3 regions of the Paenarthrobacter sp. C1 genome follow, and region 2 is predicted to be linked to each of the others. Evidence: predicted binding sites of a transcription regulator. Region 2 holds the regulator's gene; each other region holds the start of a gene.

Region 1 (3,271 bases), 1.3 Mb from region 2:
TCGGCCCGGCGCAGGCCACCACCGCGGACCCACAGTTTGTAGGCCACGAACAGGAGTGCCAGCCAGGTTCCGCCAACGTACAACGCAACCCGGGTGTCCTCGAAGACTCCAAGGATCACGATGACCATCGCCATGAACGCCATGGTCAGGATGGACGCAGCAGGCCAGAGCGGCGAGCCGAATTCCGACGCCGGCAGGCCCTTGCGCTTGATCTCCCGCTTCATCGCGACGTGCGAAACCAGGATCATCACCCAGACCCACACGGTGGCGAAGGTGGCGATCGAGGCAATGAGCACGAACACGTCTTCGGGGATGACGGCGTTCAAAACGACGCCCACCAGCAGGATGCAACCCATCATCACCACGGTCATCCACGGAACGCCGTGGCGGGAAATCTTGCTGAAGCTCTTGGGCGCGTGGCCCTGCTGCGCCAGACCAAACAGGATGCGCCCGGCCCCGAAAATGTCGCTGTTGATCGCCGACAGCGCGGCGGTGATGACCACGGCGTTGAGGATGTGCGGAGCGGCCGGGATGCCCAGTCCGTCGAAGATCTGCACGAACGGGCTGCCGCTGCTGCCGATCTCGTTCCACGGGAAGATGCTCATCAGCACGCCCAAAGTCAGCACGTAGAACAGGAGCACCCGCACGGGCACGGTGTTGACGGCCTGCGGGATGACCTTTTTGGGGTCGGCGGCTTCGCCTGCGGTGATGCCGATCGTTTCGATCCCGCCAAACGCAAACATCACGACGGCGAACGCTGCCAGGAGCCCTTCGAACCCGTTGGGGAACAAACCGCCGTGGTTCACGAGGTTCCCCAGCCCCGGTGCCACGCCACCGCCGTCGCCCGTTTGGAAACCGAACACGATGATCGCCGCACCGCCCACGATCATGGCGATAATCGCCACCACCTTGATCAGCGAGAACCAGAACTCAAGCTCACCAAACACCTTCACGCTGAGCAGGTTCATGGCGCCCAGGAACAGGATGATCGCCAGCACCCAGATCCATCTGTCCACCTGTGGGAACCAGAAGCCCATATAGATACTGAAGGCCGTGACGTCGGCGATTGCCACGATAGCCATTTCGAACACGTAGGTCCACCCGGTTACGAAACCGGCGAAAGGCCCCAGGTAGCGGCTCGCGTATTGGCCGAACGAGCCGGACACGGGGTGTCGGACGGCCATTTCGCCGAGGGCGCGCATCACCATGAACACGGCCGCGCCGCCGATGATGTAGGCGAGCAGGACGGCCGGTCCGGCCTTTTGGATGGCGGATGCCGAGCCGTAGAACAGGCCGGTGCCGATCGCGGATCCGAGTGCCATGAAACGGATGTGACGGACGTTGAGGCCTCGGCTGAGCGCCGTACCTGCGGCCTGGAGGACAGAGCTCTCCACAGCCAGCTTGGTTTGTTGCATAGTAAAACCTTCTCGTCTTTGGGAGGGGATCGCTATCCAGCAGATCACTTTTGACGGCCTTGTGATCGGACTCACGAGGGATTGGTGTCTTTGATCGCAGACACCATGCTGTGGGTCTCATCAGAGGGTGGTAAAAGTCATAGTTCCCGGTCGGATATGATGACCGCGGACAGCTCTTCAACACGGTCAGGCATCCCTCGCATTTCGCGTCGCCCCCTTTGAACTCTGTGCTGACTCTTGCATCTGTTACTTGGGGGACTCATGATTTCCGTAATCCGCGCTACCCGACGCCGTTGGGCAGCTGCCGTTGTTGCCGTAGTGGCCGGGGCATCCTTGCTCTTTGCCGCACCCGCGCAGGCCTATGACGTGCCGAATTTTGAGGTTCCGAACGCCTCGCAAGCTCCCGTGCCTTTCGTGGAACGGGTGAGTGACGCCGCTGGCGTGGTTGAGCTCTGGAAGACCGGCGGTCCCGCAATCCGCACCGCCGCCGCTGCCGCCTTGGTGGGTGGGCCGGACGCGGTCCAGGCATTCCTCGACGGCGGCCAGGACGTCGCGCTGGCAGCTGACCGGAAGCAGTTGGTCACCGAGCTGACGACACGGGGGAGCGAGCATGTCAGGGAGAGCGCGGTCAGGATACTGGCCACTAACGACCCCAGCGTGATCACGAGCTTCCTGTCAAAGGGCTGGGCCGGCGCCTGGGATCTCGACCTGCGGATAACGGCCACTCGGTTCCTCAACTACTCGGGTCCCATCCGGATGGCTGCTTCCAAGAGCCTGGACAACGGCAGTGAGGCTGTCGAGGAGTTCGTTCTCGAAGGCTGGCAAAAGACCGCTCAGGGCCAGGATCGTGAGGCAGTAACCTATCTGACCAATTCGCCCATTGCCGCCGTCACTCGCGGAGCGCAGGCTGCTCTGGACACCTACGACCCTGAAGTCCTTGCTACATACCTGCGCTACGGTCAGTTCGTTGCCGCAGCGCAGGACCAAAAATTGACTACGGTCACCAAATCACTCGACGCTGTGAGGGCAGATATCGCAGCCAACCCTGCTGGCTCGGCAGCCGTGGCGGATCGCGCGAAGACTGCTCTGGAGAACGCGCGACACGCCGTTGATGGCCCGAAGAAGACCGACCTGAGGCGCTTGCTGGAAGAGCGGGACTATCGCTTCTCGCAGGCTTGGCCCAAGCAGGCCATAGACAAAGCCCGGCTCGCATCCCAAGAGCCCGCCAAGGCTGCATTCAAAAAGGCCGCCGCCGAGCTTCCGGCTTTGCTGTCGACGCTAACGGCCCCTGGAGCTGATCTTGATCCTCTGATCATGGAAGCCCGCCAGGCCGCACTGGACCTCGCATTGGTGGGTACGCCTGAAGTGCGGAAGGCAGCTGAGGCTGCTCTGCTGGGTGGGAACTCTGCCGTCAAGGACTTCATTGCCGATGGTCACGGTCTCGCGAGCGAACAGGACAGTGCAGCCTTTGTTAACGACAGGCAGCGTGCTTTCCAGCACATGGCCGCGGGCGGCGTGCACGTGGTCCAGGCTGCTAAGGACGCTGTTAAGTCCGTCAACCATGCAGATGTCCGGTACTTCCTTGAGTACGGACACTCCGACGCGCAGTACTTGGATAACTCGGAATTGGCCGACGGTCTCATAAGGCTCGATTCTCCGGAGCTCCAGACTGCTGCTGGCGTAGCGATGGCGGGCGGGCGAGCGGAACTTCAGGCATTTGCATCAAGCGAACAGTTCACTGCTGCCGAGAAGGACGCGGCGAATGCCCGGCATACCGCCGCCGTAAACGCCGCTCTCGCAGAGCTGTCGCGGCTCACTGACCAGGCAATCCTCGACGCCGGTAGGGCGGCTGACGC
Region 2 (3,271 bases):
GAATCGCAGAAACACTTCGTTTAGCACTTGCTGAGCATGAAGGCCGCGGCCGGATCCCCTGGGATTCCCGCGGCCTTCATCATGAAGACGTACGCCAACATGATGATTTTCCCTGCCCTCTTGAAATTCCTGCGTGTGGTATGCAGCGGCGCGGGACCCTGGGGGTACGGTGGAAGCAGAACCACGCTGGGGGCAGGGTCACTTTGCTGATCCCGGCGGCCGTACCTGCAGTCGAACCCGGGCGACTCCAACCAGCCTGAGCAGCCGGGCACGCAGCCCGCTGCACCACAGTACGGCCAGCAGTCCCCACCGCCGGCAGCTCCGCAATATGGCCAGCCTGCAGCACCACAGTACGGCCAGCAGTCCCAGCCGCCAGCGGCCCCGCAGTACGGCCAGACCGGCGCTTCGCCCTATGGCCAGGCGCCCCAGTACGGTCAGGACACCAACTGGCCGAGCCAGCAGCCGGGTCCTGCCACAGTCCCGCAAATGGTCAACATCGCCTTCTGGTTGATTGTCGGCGCAGGCGCAATCTGGCTGATCTCCATCCTTATTTCCATGGCGGCACTGAACGACCCCTCCTTCAGGAGCATGTTCGAAGACCAGATGTCGGCCGGCGGCGCCGCGGATGTCCGCTTTGAAGACGTCCAGGGCTTCATCGTCGGCGTCATGATTGCACTCGGTGTCATTGGTGCCGGCCTGTACGCACTCGTTGCCATCAACGTCCGCAAGGGCAAGAACTGGGCTCGCATCCTCGGCACGGTCCTCGCCGCGCTCTCGATCTTTGCCCTCGTGCCGCTCAGCCTGGCGACGCTTTCAGCACTGCTCGGAATCGTAGCGATCGTCCTGCTGTACCTGCCGGCGTCGGCTCCGTACTTCCGCAAGACACCGCAGTTCGGAAACCCGTACCAGACTCCCTCCGGACGCTAAAGCGACAGGGTTCCAAACACACCACTACGGGCGCGGACCCGGCGAAGGCTAAACAGCCTGGCCCGGGGTCTGCGCCCGTTGTGCGTGGTAGGCAAGAATCTGCAGCTCCGTGGCCATGTCCACTTTCCGCAGATTCACGTGCGGCGGAACTTGCAGGAGCACCGGAGCAAAGCTCAGGATGCTCCTGATGCCGGCAGCAATAACCCGGTCACACACTGCCTGCGCCACCGTGGCCGGCAGGGCAAGCACCACCATGTTCGTGTGGGTTCGCTCCAGGACCCGCTCAAGTTCGGCTGAGTCGCTGACGCGCAGCCACCCTACCTCGTTGCCTATCACCATGGGGTCCGCGTCGAAGATGGCTACGACGTCGAATCCCCTGGACTCGAAGCCACCATACCGGGCCAGGGCCTTGCCGAGGTTGCCGGCACCGACGATGGCGACTTTCCAGTCATGGGTCAGACCCAGCGCCGCGGCGATGTGACGGCTCAAGTACTGGACTTCATAGCCGACCCCGCGCGTGCCATACGAGCCTACGTACGAGAGGTCCTTGCGGAGCGTGGAGGAACTGACGCCTGACGCCTCGGCCAGCGCTTCGGAGGAGACGCGCTCAACTCCTTCGGCCAAGAGCGAGTTCAGCGCACGCAAATAGAGGGTCATCCGGGCCACAGCCGCGGGCGGGATCTGCTTTGCCGCAGGTTCGTTGTCCCCGGATAGTGCTTCCGCGGACGGTTCCAGCGCAGTCACGGTATTCTCCATTGCGTCGCTTTGTTGTTCCACTCTATGACCCCCGGCCGGACTCAACAAAAGCCGCTACATACGGGCAAGGCCACCCTCAGCCCTCCAGGGCTTTCTTCAAGGTGCGGGTCAGCCGGGCCTCGTCGATCTTCCAAAAATCGCGCTGGACACCGTTCACCAGCACCACCGGAATCTCGTCCGCGTACCGCTCCTGAAGTTGGGGGTCGGCGTCGATCCGCTGTTCAGACCAGCTCAAGCCGAGGCCCGCAGTAACGCGTTCGACGGCGGCGCGGGCCTCCGTGCAGAGGTGGCAGTCAGCTTTGGTGAGGAGGACGACGTCGGGAGTAGCCATGTGATTAACGGTAACCGCCCCGCGATCCTCCATCACACCCCACCCCCTTCAACCCAACCCTCCCTCACACCCCACAGGTAAGGGCCTTCGAGTGCGCCCTCAACGCGGGGTACCCGCCATTGACTAGACTCAAGGCATGCCCGAGGAGAAGAACGTCGCCGTTGCCGCTGCTGCCCAAGCGCAGAAGCACAGCGGCGAAGCTGCTTTCTTCGACGTCGACAACACGTTGATGAAGGGTGCGAGCCTCTTCCACGTCGCACGCAAAATGTATGAACGCAAAGCCTTTACCTTGCCGCAAGCGGCCGGGTTCGCCTGGAAGCAATTTAAGTTCGTGATGCGCGGCGAGAACATGGAGGACGTCCATGCCGTTCGCGACTCGGCCTTGACCCTGGCGGCCGGCATCACCGTAGATGACATCAAAGCCCTGGGCGAAGAGGTCTACGACGAAATGATCGAGTCCCGGATTTGGCCCGGAACGAAGGCTCTCGCAGAGCAACATCTCAGGGTGGGCCGTAAGGTCTGGCTGGTGACGGCGACGCCGATCGAGGTTGCCACCGTAATTTCCACCCGGCTCGGGCTCACCGGTGCATTGGGGACCGTGGGTGAAGTGCATGAGGGCATGTACACGGGGAAATTGGTCGGAGACATCCTGCACGGACCGGCCAAGGCGGTCGCCGTGCAGTTGGTCGCCGACCGGGAGGGCCTGGATCTGGACCACTGCTGGGCCTACAGCGATTCCGCCAACGACATCCCGCTTTTGACAATGGTGGGGCACCCCGTCGTCATCAATCCTGACGCCAAGCTGCGACGCCATGCCCGCGACAACAACTGGCCCGTATACGACTTCCGGTCCGGCCGACGCGCGGCAACCCTCGGCCTCAAAGCCGCCACCGTCGGAGGGGCGATCTACGGCCTGTGGCGCGGCTTCTCACGATTCCGCGGCCCCCGCCTCTAGCGTCGCCAAACCCTCCCTCACATCCCCACTGCTTGAACCAAACCCTCCCTCACATCCCCACGGCTTGAACCAAACCCTCCCTCACATCCCCACGGCTTGAACCAAACCCTCCCTCACATCCCCACGGCTTGAACCAATCCCTCCCTCACGTCCCCGGATGAGGGCAGACCCGCCTGTGGATAACTTCTGCGCTCACAGCCGGATCCGGGTAACAATGCCGTATGCAGATACCGAAACCCGTTCCGTCCCAACTGGGATCCGCTCCGTTCACTCTTGACGAGGCCAAGGCTGCCGGTCTCGCG
Region 3 (3,271 bases), 1.2 Mb from region 2:
AGGCGAGGCGTCCGACGTCGGGCAGTGCGGTTCCCATCGACAGACGGTAGGCGGGCACGTGGTCACCAAAGCCAATAGCTCCCCACAAAGCGGAAACAACCAGGATGGACTCCGTCGCCTTGCGGCGCTGGGCCGGCGTCATGCTCTTGAAGCCGAGGGCGTCGTACAAGACCCCTGAGTAGACCTGGTGCGCGGGAGCCGCCGGTTCGGCGTGCAGCCGGGTATTACGTTCGACGTCGTCCCGCAGCGAGGCGCCGACGCCCAGTAACGCCAGGGCGTCCTCGTGCGCGCTCACTGTCCCCAGAGCTTCAAGGACCTTGGCCCGGTACGGGTTCAGTTCCGGGAAGCTCAGCGACTCCCATTCGATGGCAGGTCCTTTGAGGGCGGGGGTTTTGCCTTCTGAGGGCGGCAGGAGAATCAGCACCAGTCGATATTACCGGTGACTTGGGCCGTCCTGGACGCCGGTAGACTGTACGGCGGATGGGTTGACCAGGCGGCCGCGCGTCACGAAAGTGGCTCGAGGAACGTCCGGGCTCCACAGAGCAGGGTGGTGGGTAACGCCCACTCGGGGTAACCCGCAGGCCAGTGCCACAGAGAACAGACCGCCTGCGTCCCGGTATTGCACCGGGGCAGCAGGTAAGGGTGAAACGGTGGTGTAAGAGACCACCAGCTCCCTGGGTGACCGGGGAGGCTAGGTAAACCCCACCCGGAGCAAGGCCAGACAGGACACGTTCGAGGGCTGCTCGCCCGAGTGTCCGGGTAGGCTGCTGGAGGGCGTCGGCAACGGCGTTCGTAGATGGATGGCCGCCTCTCTCTTTCCGGTAACGGAAGGGGATGACAGAACCCGGCGTATCGGTCAACCCATCCATTTATGACTCCCTGAATGACGGGCGTGTGAGTGATTTCACGCCTCCGGGACGACCATGCCCCGGCCTTCCCGCCTAGAATGGTTACTGAACGTAGATGTTCTGCCGCCGGGACTGCGTTCGCAGCCGGCGGATTTTCTTTGCTCTCGTTCAAGGCGCTGTGGGTGGACCGAAGCCCGCCGGCGCATGTGCCGCAGGACTACTCCGGGCGGCCGCCGCCATCCGCATACGAGGACGTATGTGGTTGACCCAAGGAAGGTAGTTCTGTGAGCCAGACGTCAGATTCTTGTCTTGATAAGTGGATGGGCCGGGAGGCTCTCGCCGAGGCCATGATTCCGGTGATCGGCCGGTTGTACCGGGAAAACAACGTGGTCACCAGCATCCACGGCCGGAGCTTGATCAACAAGTCCACCATGAACATCCTCAAGGCCCACCGCTTTGCACGCCGGATGAGCAACCACGAGCTCCTGCTCGAGGAGACGGCACCCCTGCTGAACGCCCTTTCCGAGCTGGAGCTCGGCGCAGCAGCCATTGATATTGCACGTTTGACGGAAAAGTACCGGGCAGAAGGCAATGGCGCCTCCCTGGATGAGTACTTGCGCTCCGAGCTCGCCGAGATCGTTGGCAAGCGCGGCGCTGACGACCGCACCAGCACCGACGTCGTTCTTTACGGTTTCGGGCGTATCGGCCGTCTGCTGGCCCGCATCCTGATCGAAAAGGCCGGTGGCGGCCACGGCCTGCGCTTGCGCGCCATCGTGGTCCGCAAGGGCGCCGACAACGACCTCGTGAAGCGCGCGAGCCTGCTGCGTCGCGACTCCGTTCACGGTTCCTTCGAAGGCACCATCCGCGTGGATGAGGAAGCCAACACCATCACCGCCAACGGCGTCCAGGTCCAGGTCATCTACTCGGACAACCCCGCAACTGTTGATTACACCGAGTACGGAATCAAGGACGCCCTGGTGGTCGACAACACCGGACGCTGGCGCGACGCCGATGGCCTCTCCCAGCACCTGCAGAGCAAGGGCGTTGCCCGCGTCCTGCTGACGGCGCCGGGCAAAGGTGACCTCAAGAACATTGTTCACGGCATCAACCACCGCGACATCAGTGACGACGACAAGATCGTCACCGCCGCATCCTGCACCACGAACGCCATCACTCCGGTGCTGAAGGCCATCAACGACAAGTTCGGCATCATTCACGGCCACGTCGAGACGGTTCACTCGTTCACCAACGACCAGAACCTGATCGACAACTTCCACAAGGGTGACCGCCGCGGACGCTCCGCTGCGCTGAACATGGTGATCACGGAGACCGGTGCCGCCAAGGCAGTGGCCAAGGCCCTTCCCGAACTGCAGGGAAAGCTGACAGGCAACGCCATCCGTGTACCCACCCCGGACGTCTCCATGGCCATCCTGAACCTCAACCTGGAGAAGGGCACCACGCGCGACGAGGTCAACGACTTCCTGCGTGAAATGTCGCTGCATTCCGATCTCCGCAAGCAGATCGATTACATCGATTCTCCCGATGTAGTCTCGACGGACTTCGTCGGCTCCCGTCGGGCCGGCATCGTCGATGGCCTCGCCACGATCTCCAACGACAAGAACCTCGTGCTGTACGTCTGGTACGACAACGAGTTCGGCTACTCCTGCCAGGTTGTCCGTGTGATGGAAGAAATGGCCGGCGTGAACCCGCCGTCGTTCCCGGCCCGGGATGTCATCGCTCCCATTGCCGTACTCGAAACGGCCGGCGCCTAGGTCCGCAGCAGTTAACACGGGTTTCCCGGCCGGGTCACTGGAAACGGCCGGGAAACCTGACCAGAATGGGTCTCATGGAAAACGAATCAACGATGGAACATGAGACCACGCTGGAGCACGCCCTGGACGTCGCCAAGGCCAACCATAAGCAAGCCCAGAAGCTTCTGGACCAAGCTGTTGCGGCCAATGCTGCCGGGGACGTCACCGACGAGCGCGTGGAACAACTGCGGGGCCTGCTGGCTCTTGCCGCCGAGGACCTCCAACGCGTGACGCGCGAGCAATAACCTGCTCTTTCACCCTCTGTGTAGTGTGACTTCTCCTACACATTGTGGATACCGACTCTGACTGTCGGGGCCGTGTCCTACGCTCGTAAGACACTGCCTGCCCCGTTGGATGGAGTCCCTTGAGCATCACCTGGTCCGCCTATAAACGCGCCCGCCGCCGTTCCCGTCAAGCGTGGGCGGTTCTGGCACTGGCTGCCGCTACCATTGTCGCCGGGCTGTCCTGGTTCTTCACCGTGGGCCAGTTTGAAGCAGCTCAACCTCCGCAGTCCGGCCCCAGCGAAGCCCCGGTTTACAACCCCGAATGGATGAAGCCTGTGCGCGGCGCGGCGGCGGTCATGCCCGAAAAGGCCTCCGAGGCCCTGGACCA

What was found. Region 2 encodes Rex, which represses fermentation and respiration genes when NADH is low (regulators of the CRP and FNR family bind a similar motif). Its sites were predicted from a motif close to CTTGTGAANNNNTTCACAAG; they were not measured.
Region 1: a site for Rex is predicted at 1,474-1,493, ahead of ACNAOU_RS01940 (ALF repeat-containing protein). Genes of this name have one in related genera too.
Region 3: a site for Rex is predicted at 892-911, ahead of ACNAOU_RS12375 (glyceraldehyde-3-phosphate dehydrogenase). Genes of this name have one in related genera too.

The regions. Positions count from the first base shown of each region.
Region 1 covers NZ_CP186052.1:385,063-388,333, forward strand. The annotation lists gene ACNAOU_RS01935 (amino acid permease) at 1-1,415, opposite strand, end outside; gene ACNAOU_RS01940 (ALF repeat-containing protein) at 1,677-3,271, shown strand, end outside.
Region 2 covers NZ_CP186052.1:3,796,623-3,799,893, forward strand. The annotation lists gene ACNAOU_RS17715 (hypothetical protein) at 1-24, shown strand, start outside; gene ACNAOU_RS17720 (hypothetical protein) at 487-927, shown strand; gene ACNAOU_RS17725 (redox-sensing transcriptional repressor Rex) at 976-1,683, opposite strand; gene ACNAOU_RS17730 (glutaredoxin family protein) at 1,760-2,014, opposite strand; gene ACNAOU_RS17735 (HAD family hydrolase) at 2,151-2,969, shown strand; gene ACNAOU_RS17740 (DUF559 domain-containing protein) at 3,191-3,271, shown strand, end outside.
Region 3 covers NZ_CP186052.1:2,643,650-2,646,920, reverse strand. The annotation lists gene ACNAOU_RS12385 (YaaA family protein) at 1-424, opposite strand, end outside; RNA gene rnpB (RNase P RNA component class A) at 482-868, shown strand; gene ACNAOU_RS12375 (glyceraldehyde-3-phosphate dehydrogenase) at 1,169-2,620, shown strand; gene ACNAOU_RS12370 (hypothetical protein) at 2,695-2,904, shown strand; gene ACNAOU_RS12365 (HNH endonuclease family protein) at 3,024-3,271, shown strand, end outside.